One region of the Providencia sp. genome, then DNA from elsewhere that is predicted to be linked to it. Evidence: predicted binding sites of a transcription regulator. Region 1 holds the regulator's gene; each other region holds the start of a gene.
The links. Region 1 encodes CRP, which controls carbon source genes, mostly activating them, when cyclic AMP is high. Its sites were predicted from a motif close to ATGTGANNNNNNTCACAT; they were not measured.

Region 1 (4,832 bases):
ATTATCAATGATAAGCGGCTCATTTATTTCGGCAATAAATACCATTGTCGTGCCCGGTGGCAAACTTGGCTTAGCCATGGAACTAATTATGACCCCATTAGTTGAAAAGTTAATTACACAAAAACAAGATTAACTTATCACTGTTCTAAATAACTGATGCTTACCAATAAATAAAACAAGCATCAGTTATTAAAATAAATAGGCAAAAATTAAACTTATTATTAGTTTTTAATTTCAAAGCTGTGTGTCACTTCAACCGCTTTTTCTAACATCAACGCCACTGAACAATATTTTTCCGCCGAAAGTTGAACCGCGCGCTCAACCGCTTTTTCTGTTAATTCATGACCTGTTACAATAAAGTGCAAGTTAATGTGAGTAAAATAACGAGGTGCTTCATCGCGACGCTGCGAAGTTAATTTCACCTCACAATCCATAATATCATTACGGCCTTTTTGTAAGATAGAAACGACATCAATTGCACTACAGCCTCCAGCGGCCATTAATACCATTTCCATTGGGCTAGGCGCTTTGTCACCTGCATTTCCATCCATCATCACTTGATGCCCAGATGCTGACTCACCTAAAAAAGAGAGTCCTTCAACCCATTTAACTCTTGCTTCCATTGTTATTCCCCTTGAAAAAATAATCTTCAGAAACACATTGTTCCATAGATATAGCCAATATTACATCAGCTTTATTTAGCTGAAGCGATACAGGCGAGACTTTCTGGATTGAATGTGCTACAAACAATACTTAGTTGATAGGATTAAGATCAAGACTCAACGTTTTAATTGATCATATTATAGTGTCGATATTAACTTACTTCATATCTGCTGCATGTATTAATTAGAGTAGATAAGGTAAACTAATATGCTAAGCTAGTGACTTTAAAGACAGCCCTTCTAGCACGCTTTTTTGAATGGCTGCAATAACATACAGAGGATAACGCTAATGGTTCTCGGCAAGCCACAAACAGACCCTACTCTTGAATGGTTTTTGTCACACTGCCATATTCATAAGTATCCATCAAAAAGCACACTGATCCATCAAGGTGAAAAAGCAGAAACCCTTTACTATATCGTGAAAGGTTCAGTGGCTGTTTTAATCAAAGATGAAGAAGGCAAAGAAATGATTCTCTCCTACCTAAATCAAGGAGATTTCATTGGTGAGCTTGGGTTATTCGAAGAAGGTCAAGAGCGTACAGCGTGGGTTCGTGCAAAAGTAGCCTGCGAAGTCGCTGAAATATCTTATAAAAAATTCCGCCAACTGATTCAGGTTAACCCTGATATCCTTATGCGCCTTTCTGCACAAATGGCAAGTCGCCTACAAACGACTTCTGAAAAAGTGGGTAACCTCGCTTTTCTAGATGTCACCGGACGTATTGCTCAAACACTGTTAAATTTAGCCAAACAACCAGATGCTATGACTCACCCAGACGGAATGCAAATCAAAATTACACGTCAGGAAATTGGTCAAATAGTAGGTTGTTCACGTGAAACTGTCGGTCGTATCCTAAAAATGCTAGAAGATCAAAATCTGATATCTGCACATGGTAAAACGATAGTCGTCTACGGGACTCGATAATTTATATTCTGGCCTAGCTTGATTGGCTAGGCTACTATTTAAAAACAACCTTATATCACTGATATAAGGTTGTTTTTTAGAATGAAAAAAATACCTAAATTAAAGAGTATAAATAAAATCAATATTATTTCGTTATACTATTTACACGGCGCATTAGACATAGTAAATACATATAGAAATAATATTATTCAGATAATATATTAGGGATAGTAAATACACATAGAAATAAATAATCGTTTATTTATATCATCAAAGTCTTTACCTTATCTATAATTAGCATAACTAATTAACTAATAGATTACTGGAAAATATATGATTATAAATATAAATAACCTCAACAGATATAATGAGAATTTAAATACTTCAAAAAACACTGGAACAGCATCCAACACAAGTATTCAATCAAATAATCATTCATCTACTTATGAAGAAATAAATAGCGTCACACCCTCACAGAAATCAAACCCGTTAATAGAGAAAAAAACAATTCCCTGTAGTTATGAAAACTCAGTACGCAGACAAAAAAGGAATAAAAATGTAATTATTGATTCCATTGACTTTAAAGCATCACAATCAAAATTCATGAATTTAAGTCAAAATGGAAAAATTCCAACTAGCCCATTCATTACTAAAAAAGATATAAATGGACATAATAACAACAGAAGGTTAATTGATAAAAAACCAATTAACTTTAATGAGGCCTATAAAAAGTTTGAAGGGAAAGATTTTATAAATAAAAACAAATCTCTAACTTGGGACTCTGGCTATGATGACCATTTGACGTTTAAAAATAAACCAGTAGACAATGAATTAAATATTGATTATGAACCAACTTTCATAAATTCAAATTTATTGAGGTATAACCCTAACTTTTATACATTAACTGCTAATGATGCTAATGACTCAACATCTATTAATAATGAAAACCCAGAAAAAGAAATAGATACTCAGTTAAAAACAAAAAAAGAAAATAATACTATTATTTTAAAAAGTAAAATACCTAAAAAAATAAAACTCTCAATAGATGAAAAAGAACAAATCAAAAAAAAATTCACGATGCCAAAAACACTTAACTCTTCTAATGAAAGTAAGATCCCATTACTTACAGGCTCAATGAATAAACTTAATACAGCTAATAATACTAATCTAGGAAAAATAAAAAAAATCAATGGTAAAAACATTGTAATAATGGATACCCCATTAAAAGAGATATCAATAAATAAACAAAAACATCCTACGAGTATTCTATCAAAAAATGAAAAAAATATATTACCAGAAAATAATATTAAAAAAAGAAGCATAACATTCAAAAACCAGCAAGAATCTAATACTCGCTTATCTCAACGTAAAAACTCAAAATTAAACCAACAGCCCACAATCCAAAATAAACCACTAACTAATAATAAAAAAATAGATACAACAAACTTAATTGAAATAGAAAAAAAGGCAGATAAAACACTTAGTGAGATAAAAAAATTAACTCAAGATATAAAACAGGAAGAGTTGTATTCAAGTAATATCATTCAAAAACTTAAACGTCATAAATAATTCTGTATAGCCACCACAGTATTAAAGGTAGATGTTACCAAGCTCGATAATAAACCAAATTGCAGAGACATAAATGCCTCTGCAATTTATCAATAAATCGTTAGCTCAATAATTTCCCAATCGCTGCTTCTAGCTTTATCATACCGCTATTAATTTCTTCTTCTGAAATAATCAATGATGGGGTGAAACGTAATACGTTTGGCCCTGCATTTAACATCATCAAGCCTTCTACTGCACAAGCTTGCATGACATCTTTCGAACGATTGAGCAATTGACCTTTAAGTTCAGCACCAATTAATAGCCCCATTCCTCTTATTTCAGCAAAAATATTATATTTGTCATTCAACTTATTTAGATGAGAAACAAACAAATCATGACGTTGTTGCACGCCATTTAACACTTCATCAGTATTAATAATATCAAAAGCTGCATTACCCACCGCACAGGCGAGCGGATTACCACCATAAGTTGTACCATGGGCACCGACTTCCATGGTTTGAGCAATGTCTTTCGTGGTGATCATCGCACTAATAGGGAAGCCACCACCCAGTGCTTTTGCAGTAGTTAAAATATCGGGAACTACATCATAGTGCATATAAGAAAATAACTTACCTGTACGCCCCATACCACTTTGCACTTCATCAAAAATAAGCAAAGCGTTATTTTCATCACACAGTTTACGCACTCCTTGCATAAATTCCATTGTCGCCGCAGTAATGCCCCCCTCTCCTTGTATCGGTTCTAAAACCACAGCACAGGTATTTTCATCAATAACTGCTTTCACTGCCGCTAAGTCATTAAAAGGGACGTGAATAATATCAGCCGGCTTTGGACCAAAGCCATCTGCGTATTTAGCCTGTCCCCCTACGGAAACAGTAAATAACGTTCGACCATGAAAAGCCTGCTTAAAAGCAATAATTTTTGTTTTATACGGATTATATTGAGTAATTGCGTAACGACGCGCTAATTTGAAGGCAGCTTCATTGGCTTCAGAGCCAGAGTTAACAAAAAATGCACGATCGGCAAATGTCGCATTAATTAATTTTTGCGCCAATCTCAGAGTTTGTTCATTGGTGAAAATATTACTGACATGCCAAAGTTTTTCACTTTGTTCGCAAACCGCAGACACCAACGCAGGATGGCAATGGCCTAGTGCTAAGACTGCAATTCCACCTGCAAAATCAATGTATTCTTTGCCTTGCTGATCCCAAACGCGACTGCCCTCACCCTTTACAGGGATAAACTCAGCCGGAGAAAATATAGGCAATATGACTTGGTCGAAAGTCTGCCGATTCACTGCTTGTGGTTGTGTCATATTCCTCACCTGCTCTTTACCTAATGCCTAAATGAAAATATAAGCATTAAATATGAATAAAAAATCAAAAAAGAGCAATAGCAATAGGTGAAATATGCATAATTAATTTCTAAACGATAGCGGCAGCAGAGGTTAATACTTTAAAAAATTATTTAACAGCTCATGCCCTTGTTCACTAAGGATACTTTCAGGATGGAATTGAACGCCTTCAATTGGTAGCGTTTTATGGCGTATTCCCATAATTTCATCCACATCACCGTTATTTAGCGACCATGCGGAAACATCAAAAGAAACAGGTAATGTTTCAGCCGCAATCACTAAAGAATGGTAGCGAGTCACTGTTAAAGGACGATTTAACCCTTTAAATACACCTTGATGGTTATGG
Region 2 (4,832 bases), on a different contig from region 1:
AAAGATGAGCATTTAGATGTGCTCACCGATTTTCTTAATCAAAAAAGTAATAAATGTGTCGCTATTGGTGAAGTGGGTCTTGATCTTTATATGCAAGAACCGCTATTTGAGCGTCAGAAGTTGGTTTTATCGGCACAATTAAGATTGGCCAAACAATTTGATTTACCCGTTATTCTGCATTCGCGTAAAAGTCATGACCAATTGGCCGCCATGCTTCGTCGTTTAGATGTGCCTGCTAAAGGGGTTGTACATGGTTTTGCTGGAAGCCTTTCTCAAGCGCAGGCCTTTGTTAAATTAGGGTATTATATCGGTGTGGGCGGCACGATTACTTATGAGCGTGCAAATAAAACTCGCCAAGTTATGGCTGAATTGCCCCTAACGTCCCTTTTATTGGAAACCGATGCGCCTGATATGCCTGTCTCGGGCTTTCAGGGGGAACCCAATCGACCTGAGCGTATTGCTTTAATTTTTCGTTCTTTGTGCGAACTACGGCACGAATCTCCAGACGAAATTGCGCACCAACTTTATATTAACAGTTTAGCGTTATTTCATCTGAAACAATAAATGGCAATACCGACAAATAATTACCATGGTGAATTATTGTTTTGATTGGTTTTTTATGGAATAAGTGAATTTTTTGAATGCTTTAATGATACCAAGTTATTATCATTGATACAGCGAGTTCTGAGCTAAAGAGTACTCATCGTTTGAACATTACCTTATTTAATCCATGTAATAATTGCAGTTTTCTGTTTTATACTCGCTGCAATGGACATCATTTAATCCTTAATTCCTTGTAGAAAGGCATTTGGCCTTCCGCTTTTATTTAATTCAGTTATATTCTTTTTGGGGTTTTATATCCAATTTCAATTTTTCAACTATTCTTAGCTAAGCTAATTAATGATGTAGTAAGGTATCAAAAAGCCATTTGAGAGAATCAAGTTGAAGCTAAATAGCGTATAATGGCGATCTGATTCACACTTTTTATTTTAATAATGTAACGTTCAGTCGATTAATGTGATTTGTAGCACATAAATTAGCGCTGTTCCATGGTCAAATAGAGGCAAGTAAGCTGCTAATGGAACTGCTAGTTCTTAGAGTAACGTTACTCTAGGGTATCGTGCGGTGAGAAGGATCTCAGCTGCTTAGCTCGGAAAGAGTCCGGCTAGCATCTTTATGGAACAAGCCCGCTCGCCAACAAAGAACGTGTCGTTCTGAAGATAAACAACGTTGGAGAGTTATATGACTGATTTAAATGCGGCTGCGCAACGCGCACTGAACCTGATGGATTTAACCACTTTAAATGATGACGATACTGATGCTAAAGTCATTGCATTGTGTCATCAAGCTAAAAGCCCAGCAGGTAATACCGCTGCTATTTGTATTTACCCTCGCTTTATTCCTATTGCTCGTAAAACTTTACGTGAGCAAGGTACACCAGATATTCGCATTGCAACAGTAACCAATTTTCCGCACGGTAATGATGATATTGAAATTGCAGTAGCGGAAACTAAAGCAGCGATTGCTTATGGTGCAGATGATGTTGATGTGGTATTCCCATATCGCGCTCTGATTGCAGGTAATGAAAAAATTGGTTTTGATTTAGTGAAAGCTTGTAAAGAAGTTTGCGCTGCTAATAACGTATTACTGAAAGTTATTATTGAAACAGGCGAGCTAAAAGATGCGGCATTGATCCGTAAAGCGTCAGAAATTTCAATCAAAGCAGGCGCTGATTTTATTAAAACTTCAACAGGAAAAGTGCCTGTAAATGCAACGCTAGAAAGTGCCGAAATCATGATGCAAGTTATTCATGATATGGGTGTGGCTAAAACAGTTGGTTTTAAACCAGCTGGTGGCGTGCGTACTGCTGAAGAAGCTGCACAATACTTAGCATTAGCAGGTAGAATTTTAGGTGATGACTGGGCCGATAGCCGCCATTTCCGTTTTGGGGCATCAAGCTTACTGGCGAGTTTATTAAATACCCTCGGCTTTGATACTAAAAAATCAAGCAGCAGTTATTAATCGCCATTGCAATTTTACGCGCGCTATTATTCGCTATTAAAGTTGATAGCCGCGTAGTTATTGCCGATAAATTCTATTTGAATTGAGGAGTATATCGTGTTTTTAGCGCAAGAAATTATTCGTAAAAAACGTGATGGTAAGTCATTAAGTGAAGAAGAAATTCGCTTCTTTATTAATGGCGTGCGTGATAATTCGGTCTCAGAAGGTCAAATCGCTGCATTAGCGATGACGATTTATTTTAATGATATGACTATGCCAGAGCGTGTCGCATTGACACTGGCTATGCGTGATTCAGGTACGGTACTGAATTGGAAATCATTAAATCTCAATGGCCCATTGGTTGACAAACATTCAACTGGCGGTGTCGGTGACGTAACTTCGCTTATGTTGGGACCAATGGTGGCGGCTTGTGGCGGTTATGTGCCGATGATTTCGGGGCGTGGACTAGGTCATACAGGTGGTACGCTGGATAAACTCGAAGCTATTCCAGGTTTTGATATTTTCCCTGATGATGCGCGCTTTCGTGACATCATTACCAATGTCGGCGTGGCGATTATTGGTCAGACAAATTCTCTGGCTCCGGCGGATAAACGCTTTTATGCGACGCGCGATATTACCGCAACCGTTGACTCTATTCCTTTAATTACGGCTTCAATCTTAGGTAAAAAACTTGCCGAAGGTCTGGATGCATTAGTTATGGACGTCAAAGTCGGTTCTGGCGCATTTATGCCAACCTACGAAAAATCAGAGCAACTGGCTGAATCTATTGTTCAAGTGGCTAATGGCGCAGGTTGTAAAACAACAGCCTTGTTAACAGACATGAATGAAGTACTGGCCTCAAGCGCAGGTAATGCAGTTGAAGTTCGTGAAGCGGTACAGTTTCTAACAGGTGAATATCGCAACCCACGTTTGTATGAAGTGACCATGGCTCTTTGTGTTGAAATGCTAGTATCAGGTTCACTGGCTGCAAACCGAGAAGAAGCGCGCCAAAAATTACAAGCAGTACTGGATAACGGTAAAGCAGCTGAGATCTTTGGTCGTATGGTTGCAGCACAAAAAGGTCCAAGTGATTTTGTTGAAAATTACAGCAAATATCTACCAACAGCAGTGCTAAACAAAGCTGTTTATGCGCCAAAAGACGGTATCATCACACAGATGGATACCCGTGCGCTCGGTATGTCTGTTGTAACTTTAGGTGGAGGACGTCGTAAAGCGACAGATCCTATCGATTATAGCGTTGGTTTAAGTGATATCGCGGCTTTAGGCACTAAAGTTGATACGCAAACACCTCTTGCAATTATTCATGCTAACAGCGAAAAAGCATGGGAAGAGGCAGCTAAAGAAGTCCGTGATGCGATGATTATTGGTGATAAAGCGAGTGAAACAACACCAATGGTGTATCGTCAAATCAGCGAATAGACAATTTAGGTTCAAGCAGGTGTAAAGGCTTGCTATACCGCAGGAGAATAAATATGAAACGCACATTTATTATGGTTTTAGATTCCTTTGGGATCGGTGCTGCACATGATGCAGATAAATTCGGCGATGTAGGTGCAAACACACTTGGTCATATTGCAGATGCATGTGCTCGTGGTGAAGCTAATATTGGTCGTAAAGGCCCATTGCATTTACCTAATTTAACTAAACTCGGTTTAGGTAAGGCAGGGGAAGAATCTTGCGGAACATTCCCAGCAGGTCTTGATCCTAACGCAGAAATTATTGGTGCATACGGCTATGCGAGCGAAATTTCTTCAGGTAAAGACACACCGTCAGGCCACTGGGAAATCGCGGGTGTACCTGTGTTATTCGATTGGGGCTATTTCAGTAATGAAGAAAATAGCTTCCCACAAGAATTGCTTGATACATTAGTTAAAAGAGCAAATCTTCCGGGTTACTTGGGTAACTGTCACTCATCAGGTACCGTTATTCTTGATCAACTGGGTGAAGAGCACATGAAAACCGGCAAACCGATTTTCTATACCTCTGCTGACTCCGTATTCCAGATTGCTTGTCATGAAGAAACGTATGGCTTAGACAAACTGTATGAGCTGTGTGAAATTGCACGTGAAGAGCTTACCAAAGGCGGCTACAACATTGGTCGTGTCATTGCGCGTCCATTTGTTGGCGACAAAGCGGGTAACTTTGCACGTACAGGTAACCGTCATGACTTAGCCGTTGAGCCACCAGCACCAACAATGTTGAAAAAATTAGTTGAAGAGAAACAAGGTGAAGTGGTTTCTGTTGGTAAAATTGCTGATATTTATGCCCATGTTGGTATTACCAAAAAAATCAAAGCAACCGGACTTGATGCGCTGTTTGATGCAACAATTGAAGAAATGAAACTGGCTGGCGATAACACTATTGTTTTCACGAACTTTGTAGATTTCGACTCATCTTATGGTCACCGTCGTGATGTTGCAGGCTATGCTGCGGCGCTCGAATTATTTGACCGTCGTCTACCAGAACTAATGAAACTAGTTAAAGAAGATGACATTCTTATTTTAACTGCTGACCATGGTTGCGACCCAACTTGGCCGGGTACTGATCATACACGTGAGCACATTCCTGTTCTCATTTATGGTCCAAAAGTAAAACCTGGTTCTTTAGGTCATCGTGAAACTTTCGCGGATATTGGTCAGACTGTGGCTAATTATTTTGATTTATCACCAATGGATTATGGTAAATCAATGCTCTAAGCATTTAGATTTTAAATTAAGGTGGGAGACCACCTTAATTATTTTAATTAAATTTATTATTTAAAGGGAATAAAAATGGCTACTCCACATATTAATGCTGAAATGGGTGATTTC
Region 3 (4,832 bases), on a different contig from region 1:
GTGACGCTCAATTTTTTCATTACAATCAGTTTCGCCCAGCTTATTTTTTATATTGGCTTCAATACCATATAACAATCCGACACCGCCCATAATCCGTGGCAAAATTGGCATATTACCAAAATGCCATTCATGGGGAGCATCTTGCATTTCTGGTCCATGATCAGTAATTGCAAATAATTTCACACCGCGGCTGGCCGCTTCTGCAAAATACTCATTAACGGTACTATAAGCATGAGTACTTGCAATGGTATGTGCATGTAAATCAACTTGATACATAAATAATATCCTTCTAATTCTACTATTTAGCGTCTAACCCTTCCTGATAATGAAAGGATTCAACACGCTAACACATCGGCTCATAGGATTCGATAGCTATTCGTATAAACAGCACATAATCAACATATTATAGAATAATATATAATTTCTTATCTCATATTTGCTATTAAAAACCCGCCAATAAGGCGGGTTTAAAAAACAATTTAATCATGAAATATCATTAATCCACCAGCACTCGCGGATTAGTTGCTCCCCAAAGGATCGACATTTCAGTAAATAGCGCACCACTAATATCTTCAACTTCTTCGGCAGTTATTTCAGCTTTACCTTGTTTACCAAAAAACACCACTTCATCACCTGGTTTAACTTGTTTTAAATCCGTGATATCAACCATAACGGTATTCATTGATGTTTTTCCTAATACAGGTACTTTTTGCCCATTAATCAGTACATGTCCTGCATTACTAAATACGCGTCGGTAACCATCAGCATAACCAACAGGGATATTCGCTAATACTGAGTCACGTTTTAACGTATAGGTTCTGTCATAACCTACCGTATTCCCTTTTGGATAATGATTCACAGCTGCAATATTCGACTTGAACGTCATCACACGTTTATAGTCATTTGTCGCCACCGTATCACCATAAAAAATACCGCCAACACGCACCATATCAAGCCATGATTCAGGGACAGTAATTGTGGCGTAAGTATTTGCGACATGCAAAATAACATCCTCACGTTTTAATCCCGTTACCGCTAAAACTTGTTTAGATTGCTGATTAAATTTAGCTAAATCTTTTCTAATCTGCGTTTCATCTTCTTCTGGATAATGAGACATTATTCCAACAATCTTTAGTTGAGGTAACTCAGAAATTAGTTTTGCATCATTTAACCCTTGTGCGTTGCTAACTTCTAACCCATTACGTGACATACCCGCTGAATTAAGCGCTAAATGAATAGGGATTATTTTATTTTGCTTCAGTGCAATCGCATTGAGACGCTGCGCCATATCCAAGTTACCAATTAACTCTTCAACATCATAAATGCTAGCTTGTGCCATTTCTTGTTCAGTGGCATTACGTACCCGCATCAAGCGCCCTTTAAATCCTAATGCTCTGACTTGTTCAAATTCTTGGTTATTCGTTAAACCAATACATTGCACGTTATTTTCAATCATAACAGGTGCAACAAGAGATAAATCATGACCATAGGCATCTCCTTTCAATACTGCGCACATTGAAGATTTATTGCCTAACAAGGCCTGAACCTTTTTGACGTTGTAATCCAGCGCACTACGGGAAATTTCTATCCACGCGTTATTTACAATGACAGGCTGCACCTGTGCATTTGCCGTTGTAGTAATATTGGTATTCGCGGGTTGTTGGCACGCTGTCACCACCAGTAGTGGTAATAATGCTAAATATTTCAGACGAAATGACACTTATTTATCCTTAGCCATAAATGATAACTTTCCCCAATCGATTATTTTTTAATTTTGGAGAGTTAATATATACATAGCATGCATATAGGCTTCGAATAATAACAAGATGAATGATTTGGACAAGTGATAATTGAATTTTTTTTGAATAAATACGTAAAATTGACGCATAAAAAACCAAATATTATTTTGATATGATTCAAATAGGCTTACCCAGTTTTACCTCAGTAAGCCCCTATCTTCCTATCACTTAAACTATTTATTATCTACTCGGACGAACATGGTTGTTAATATAAAAGACAGCGCAAATACACCACAGACTCCAAGGACTGCTTGAATAAAGTTCTGAGTCCCACCAGCAAGATAGGCAGGTAAACTAAAGACGGACGAAAGAATGTAGCTAGTTAAATGAGTATCAAGAGTCACCGAAATTGCTCCGAATATCCCCGTCGCTAAACTCGCCATGAATAGTGCTTTAGTATATTTAGTCAATACACCGAATAATGCGGGTTCTGTAATCCCTAATATTGCGGTGATACCAGAGCCTAAGGTAATTGACGATTGCTCTTTTGAGGCAATTTTACGCTGTTTGTACCACACTGCCATCGTCGCGCCAGCAATCGCTAAATTGCCTAAGCACATGATAGGCATCAGTAAATCTTTCCCATATAGTGCAAAGTTATTTAAGCTGATAGGCGTCATACTGTGATGAATACCAAATACAATGGTAATTGGGCGAGTTAACCCGAATACAAAACCAGTTAAAGTCGGTGATACATCAAGTAGAGAGCTCACTACCCAACCTGCGCCGTTGCTAAGCCACATACCCGCGGGTGCAACAACAGATAACACAACTGTAGATGTTACAGTAAAAGCTAATAACGGCGTGAATACAGGCTTGGCCGATGCAGGAACTAATTTATCAACTAATGGTGTAATTTTTGAAAGCACCCAAACGGCTAAAATAGCAGGAACAATCGCACCACCATAATTCAATAATTCAATTGGTACAAAACCGAATACAGATAGTTCAGGGGAACTACCCGCAGCAGAAAGCTGCCCCGCTTTTTCAACTAATTTCGGAGCCATCATTGCTGCTGCAACGGCTAATGCAATATATTCATTCACTTTAAAGACTTTAGCCGCAGAGAATGAAACTAACATAGGTAAGAAGAAAAATACGGCAACAGAAATAGATCTAAAGAAAAATACAGTGTCTGATGTCTCAGAAATAACCTTGGTTGCAATCAGTCCCGATAACAGCCCCATTAACATACCAGATCCTGCTATCGCAGGAACTACGGGGCCAAAAATCCCAGCAACAACTTGCATGGCATTTTGAAATAATTGCCCTTTCTTTTGTACGCCCTTATGTTCTATTTTTTCATCTGTAGCTGAACTGACATCAGTCAGTGCATTAAACCATTTTTCAACTTCAACACCAATAACCACCTGGATTTGCCCTTGAGCAATCACAACACCTTTTACACCTTGAATGCTTTCTAGCCTTTCTTTATTTATCAGTGATTCATCGATTAATTTAAAACGCAAACGCGTCATACAATGGGTAATATTTTCAATATTTGCGTTACCGCCTAATGTCGCGATAAGTTGCTCTAATGTTGCCTTAAAAGCATCTTTATTTACTGCTGATGTTTCTTTAATTGGCTTATTGGTACCTGGCAATGACATTATATTGTCCTATTTATTTATTATCATTTGCTCATATTATCCATTAGCGATAATTATCCAATCAGTAGATATGTGATTTTCATCACATTAAGCCCTACGAAATAATAAAATTAGATTATTTTTATCAATTGGTACGTTTTTATTGCCTAATCCTATACCGTATCGAACCAGTTAATTTTAAATTAAATTTGCCTCTTGAAATCTATATTTATTCGCTGTTACATAAGCAGATTCAGTTAGCCAGAGGATGTTAAAAGTGAACATAAATATAATTTCAGATATTAAATGCATAATTACTAAACCAGATAGACATAATCTCATCACAGTGATCGTTGAAACTGATTCTGGACTAACTGGATTTGGTTGTGCAACCTTTCAACAGAGACCCCTCGCCGTAAAAACAATAGTAGATGAATATTTAAAACCATTATTAATCGGTAAAAATGCAAATAATATTGAAGACCTCTGGCAAATGATGATGGTTAATTCTTATTGGCGTAACGGTCCTGTCATCAATAATGCAATTTCAGGTGTTGATATGGCACTTTGGGATATAAAAGCAAAATTAGCCAATATGCCTTTACATCAGTTATGGGGGGGTAAATCGAGAGATGCTATTCAAGTATATACTCACGCAACCAGTGATACGATGGAAGGATTATATCAGCAAGTCGATAAATACCTCGCTCAAGGTTATAAACATATTCGCTGCCAACTTGGGTTTTATGGTGGTATACCGACTGATATGCACACCCCAGAAACATCAACAGCTGGTTCATATTTTGATCAGGACCAATACATAGACAATACCCTAGAGATGTTCAAGAATTTACGGGCTAAATATGGAAAATCATTTCATATTTTACACGATGTGCATGAACGATTATTTCCAAATCAGGCCATACAATTTGCCAAAAATGTTGAGCAATATAGCCCTTATTTTATTGAAGATATCCTGCCACCAAACCAAACCGAATGGCTAGATAATATTCGTAGTCAATCGAGTGTATCCCTAGCCTTAGGTGAATTATTTAATAATCCAGAAGAGTGGAAAGCACTTATTATTAACCGTAGAGTCGATTTTATTCGTTGCCATGTTTCGCAAATTGGCGGTATCACTCCAGCCTTAAAGCTCGCTCATTTGTGTGCAACGTTTGGTGTTCGCGTTGCTTGGCATTGTCCACCGGATATGACGCCTATTGGCGCAGCAGTGAATACTCATCTAAACGTACACTTGCATAATGCCGCTATTCAAGAGCATGTGACTTATAAACCGAACACATTACGCGTATTTCCTAATGCTGTAGAACCAAAAAATGGTTATCTCTACGCGACTGAACTAAATGGGATAGGTGTTGAAATGGATGTGAATGCAGCGAAGGATTTTCCTGTTGAATATCGCCCTCATGAATGGACCCAAAGC
Region 4 (4,832 bases), on a different contig from region 1:
ATTTATCTAAATTTTTACGTGTTTTGAAGTCATATGATTTTGTGAGTCAATACCAATCAAAACAAGATAAACGAGAATTTATCACTCACCTTACAGATGCAGGACAGGATTTTTTACAACGAGCAGCAACAGGGCGTACAGAGAATGCGATGAAAATACAACAGGCTCTCACCGAAGAAGAACAAGTGCTCTTTATTTCCCTCGCTAATAAGGTTACAAGCGCATTAGGTCATAAGTAAGCAGTAACTGCTTACTTGCGCTTAAGTGGCTTTACAAGGCCATCTAGCCCTTCTATTTTTAATCCTAACGCCATCTCCATCAGTTGTCCTAAACGCCCAGCTGGAAATTCACCTTTTTTATAAAACCATAATAGATATTCCTCTGGCAAATCAATCAATATGCATCCTTTATATTTGCCAAAAGGCATATAGGTATTTGCCATATCTATCAGATCTTGCTTTTCCATTTTGTCTCCCACAATAAAAAAACGGCATTCAGATGAACGCCGTTTTTTACTTTAACACTTATTTGTGTTTTACAAAATCAATCCAACTACCGCGGCTGACAAGAAGCTGACTAAAGTTGAACCGTACAGTAATTTCAGTCCAAAACGTGCCACTGTATTACCTTGTTTTTCGTCCAAACCTTTAATTGCACCAGCGATAATACCGATAGAGGAGAAGTTAGCAAAAGAGACTAAGAATACAGACAATATACCGACAGAACGTTCAGATAGACCCGCTGCGATTGCTTGTAAGCCATCCATTGCCACGAATTCATTTGTTACCATCTTAACTGCCATGATGCCGCCTACTTGCAGGGCCTCATCTGCTGGAATACCTAATATCCATGCGAATGGATAGAAAACATAACCCAACATAGTTTGGAAATCGATACCAAAAATAGCAGAGAAAATACCATTAATCATTGCAATCAATGCAATGAAACCAATCAACATTGCAGAAACTATCATCGCAACTTTGAAGCCTGCAAGAATATATTCACCCAACATTTCAAAGAAGGTTTGACCTTCATGTAAGTTGATCATTTGAATATCTTCTTCACCTTCAGGTGAGTACGGATTGATTAATGATAGAACAACGAAGGTACCGAACATGTTAAGCACCAATGCTGCAACAACGAAACGAGGCTCTAGCATAGTCATATAAGCACCAACGATAGACATTGATACCGTTGACATTGCAGTTGCTGCCATGGTGTACATTCTGCGTTCTGACATTCTGCTTAGCTGATCTTTATAAGCAATAAAGTTTTCAGATTGGCCAAGTAATAATGAGCTCACAGCATTAAATGACTCAAGTTTACCCATGCCATTCACTTTTGATAAAACGGTACCAATAAAGCGAATAATAATAGGTAAGATTTTGATGTGTTGTAAAATACCGATCAATGCCGAAATGAAGATGATTGGGCACAGTACTTGTAAGAAGAAGAATGCTAAGTTGCCTTCAATCATTCCACCAAAAATAAATTTAGTCCCTTCGGCCGCATATCCGAGTAGATGGGTAAATACCCCCGCTACACCAAGAACAAAGGATTCACCAATATTCGACTTAAGGAACAAATATGCCAATGCAATTTGAATGACAAGTAGTTGAACCACATAGCGAGGACGGATCCCTTTACGGTTACTACTTGCTAAAATAGCAAGGGCGGCTATTACTACTAAGGATAAAACGAAATGCAGGATCGAGGTCATTTACCACTCCAACAAATTTAAGATTCAGTCTATGTGCGTATTCTATGTAATAAGTAACATTTAAATGCGATGAATGTCACATTTAAATGAAAACCAAGAAGGAGTATTTTGTAAAAAGAAGGGGCAGATCACATTTCAAGAACGGAATTAAGATTTATCAGATTAACTCAGTGAGCCATTACCCAAATAAAGGCAATAGCCACCGTGTAGAAATATAGTTCACAACTAGAGATTGAGCAAATTAATCAATTCTTCTTCATCAATAACTTTAATACCAAGCTCAATCGCTTTCGCCAATTTAGAACCGGCGGCTTCACCTGCGATCACCATATCTGTTTTCTTGGATACACTACCGGCAACTTTTGCCCCTAAAGCTATCAATTTATCTTTTGCTTCATCACGGGTTAAAATATTCATTGAACCAGTCAATACCACCGTTTTTCCGGCAAACGGGCTATCAATTTCTTCACTATTAACCACTTTAACTTCTGGCCATTGAATATTAGCTTTAGCGACTAAATCAGCAATCACCGCCTGATTGTGCTCTTCACGGAAAAAATTCACCACATGCTTAGCCACTACATGGCCAACATCTTGTACCGTTTTTAACGAATCTTCATCGGCAGCGATCAGCGCATCGAGAGTATGATAATGAGCTGCAAGATTTGCTGCTGTGGCTTCCCCGACTTCCCGAATACCGAGCGCATAAATAAAACGCGCTAATGTAGTTTGTTTCGATTTTTCAAGCGCATCAATAAGTTTTTGAGCTGATTTTGGCCCCATTCTATCAAGACCTGTCAATTTACCGGCGCTAAGCTGATATAGATCGGCCGGTGTTTTGACGTATTCTTTCTCAACCAGTTGATCAATGATTTTGTCACCCATGCCATCAACATCCATAGCACGTCTAGAAACAAAATGTTTTAGTGCTTCTTTACGCTGCGCGCCACACACAAGGCCTGCTGTACAGCGTGCAACCGCCTCGCCTTCAACTCGTTCCACATCAGAACCACAAACAGGGCAATGGGTTGGAAATACAATTGCGCGGCTATCGGCTGGGCGTTCACTCATCACCACACTAACAATCTGTGGAATAACATCCCCTGCCCGGCGGATCACAACAGTATCACCAATATGAACACCTAAGCGCTCAATTTCATCTGCATTGTGTAAGGTTGCATTGCTGACCATGACCCCCGCCACTTGCACAGGTTCAAGACGCGCAACGGGTGTTATTGCACCTGTTCGACCAACTTGGAACTCAACATCTTTAAGTAAAGTCATCTGCTCTTGAGCAGGAAACTTAAATGCTGTAGCCCAACGAGGTGCTCGCGATACGAAACCGAGCTCTTCTTGCAGCGCGATTGAATTAACTTTAATCACTACGCCATCGATATCAAAACCTAACTGAGGGCGAACTTGCTCAATTTCATGATAAAAATCTAATACGGCCTGATGCCCTACACGCAACTGCACATAGTCACTCACCGGCAAACCCCATGCCTTGAACTGCATTAAACGCTCATAATGAGTGTCTGGTAAGGTATTTCCTTCCACCAACCCAACACCATAACAATAAAAAGTCAGTGGCCTTTTAGCTGTGATGCGAGGATCAAGCTGACGCAATGAACCTGCGGCTGCATTTCGTGGATTAGCAAAGACTTTCCCATCGGTTTTACGTGCGAGTTCATTTAAGGCTTCAAATCCTTTTTGTGGCATAAAAACTTCACCACGAATTTCAACGCGAGCCGGAATATTATCCCCCGTTAAACGCAATGGAATAGCGCGAATGGTTCTCACGTTAACGGTAATATTCTCGCCAACACTGCCATCACCTCGAGTCGCCGCTTGTACCAATTCACCATTTTCATAGAGTAAACTTACAGCAAGACCATCTAATTTAAGTTCACAGCAAAAGGTTAATTCATCGTGATTTTTTAATCGGTCTCTGATGCGTTTATCAAATGATAAATAACTTTCTTCATCAAAAACGTTATCTAATGACAACATTGGGACTTCATGACGAACAGTATCAAAGGCCGCTAAGGGTGCCGCACCGACACGTTGAGTTGGTGAATCATTGGTGATTAATTCAGGATGCTGAGCTTCAAGTGCTTTAAGTTCTTGCATCAGCTTATCGTATTGCGCATCGGGTATCTCTGGGGCATCCAATACGTGATACTGATATTCGTGATAGCGTAATTGTTGTTTTAGCGCTTCGATAGATTGCTGTACAGCTTCAATAGAATGTTTCGTAGTCATGTCTCACCAATAACGATAAAAAACCCCCTAAAAAGGGGGTCTCTGAAAAACGTATAATTAACTTAGCGTGTTTCTAATTCTACCATGATACACCTCAATTTTTTGAGGTGTCAGTAATTTTCGTTCATCATCAAGCACAACACCACCTGCATCAGAAGCAATACGCTGCGCAGCTTGTAGCATTAACTTGAAGTTTTGCGCGGCTTCACCATAAGATGGCACCATCATAAACATGGAAACACCAGGGGTAGTAAAGTCAGTCATCGTTTCAGGATCAAATGAGCCCGGTTTAACCATGTTAGCTAAACTAAACAAAACAGGCCCGGTACCCGACGGACTAACATGGCGATGGAAAATTTGCATTTCGCCAAACTGGAAACCTGCCTGCAAAATACTTTGCAATAAAGCATCACCTTGTAACTCTTGTCCCTGATGCGCTGCAACATGAAGGACTAGAACAGTTTCCTTACTACTTGCTGTAGATGCGGCTGTTGAAGGTGCTGCCTGTGATTCAGTTTTCGCCTCAACATGCACTGCATTTTGTTCATGATGTACTGGCTGAGGTTCCTTATGAGATAAGTTCGTATCAAAATAAGGTTCCGTCGGTTCACCATTGACTGGACGAATATTCACTTCAGGAAGTTCAGCCCTTTCTTCAGCCATATTAATCGTCAGTTGCTCAGGTCTACTATTTTCATGAGAAGCAACAGGCTCAGCACGCACATTATTTTCTACATGAGCTTGATTGGCTAATTGAACCGTGCTTTCTGGCCTAACTTTTAGCTCAGGTTCAACTTCACGTTCAATTGTTGATGGTGACTGTATATTGGGTTCAACACGAGTCGCTTCT

Region 2: a site for CRP is predicted at 1,016-1,033, ahead of deoC (deoxyribose-phosphate aldolase). Genes of this name have one in related genera too.
Region 3: a site for CRP is predicted at 3,480-3,497, ahead of ACTH6U_RS09330 (enolase C-terminal domain-like protein). Genes of this name have one in related genera too.
Region 4: a site for CRP is predicted at 1,785-1,802, ahead of ACTH6U_RS10540 (NupC/NupG family nucleoside CNT transporter). Genes of this name have one in related genera too.

The regions. Positions count from the first base shown of each region.
Region 1 covers NZ_JBQDNB010000036.1:32,000-36,831, forward strand. The annotation lists gene ACTH6U_RS19565 (phosphoribulokinase) at 1-133, shown strand, start outside; gene ACTH6U_RS19570 (OsmC family protein) at 222-623, opposite strand; gene crp (cAMP-activated global transcriptional regulator CRP) at 952-1,584, shown strand; gene ACTH6U_RS19580 (hypothetical protein) at 1,897-3,132, shown strand; gene ACTH6U_RS19585 (aspartate aminotransferase family protein) at 3,233-4,447, opposite strand; gene ACTH6U_RS19590 (aminodeoxychorismate synthase component II) at 4,580-4,832, opposite strand, start outside.
Region 2 covers NZ_JBQDNB010000001.1:380,030-384,861, reverse strand. The annotation lists gene ACTH6U_RS01715 (TatD family hydrolase) at 1-564, shown strand, start outside; gene deoC (deoxyribose-phosphate aldolase) at 1,243-2,022, shown strand; gene deoA (thymidine phosphorylase) at 2,119-3,441, shown strand; gene deoB (phosphopentomutase) at 3,495-4,718, shown strand; gene deoD (purine-nucleoside phosphorylase) at 4,794-4,832, shown strand, end outside.
Region 3 covers NZ_JBQDNB010000009.1:51,478-56,309, forward strand. The annotation lists gene ACTH6U_RS09315 (phosphatase) at 1-276, opposite strand, end outside; gene alr (alanine racemase) at 497-1,720, opposite strand; gene ACTH6U_RS09325 (PTS transporter subunit EIIC) at 1,973-3,409, opposite strand; gene ACTH6U_RS09330 (enolase C-terminal domain-like protein) at 3,657-4,832, shown strand, end outside.
Region 4 covers NZ_JBQDNB010000011.1:3,488-8,319, forward strand. The annotation lists gene ACTH6U_RS10530 (MarR family winged helix-turn-helix transcriptional regulator) at 1-239, shown strand, start outside; gene ACTH6U_RS10535 (DUF3820 family protein) at 251-466, opposite strand; gene ACTH6U_RS10540 (NupC/NupG family nucleoside CNT transporter) at 536-1,720, opposite strand; gene ligA (NAD-dependent DNA ligase LigA) at 1,946-3,982, opposite strand; gene zipA (cell division protein ZipA) at 4,040-4,832, opposite strand, start outside.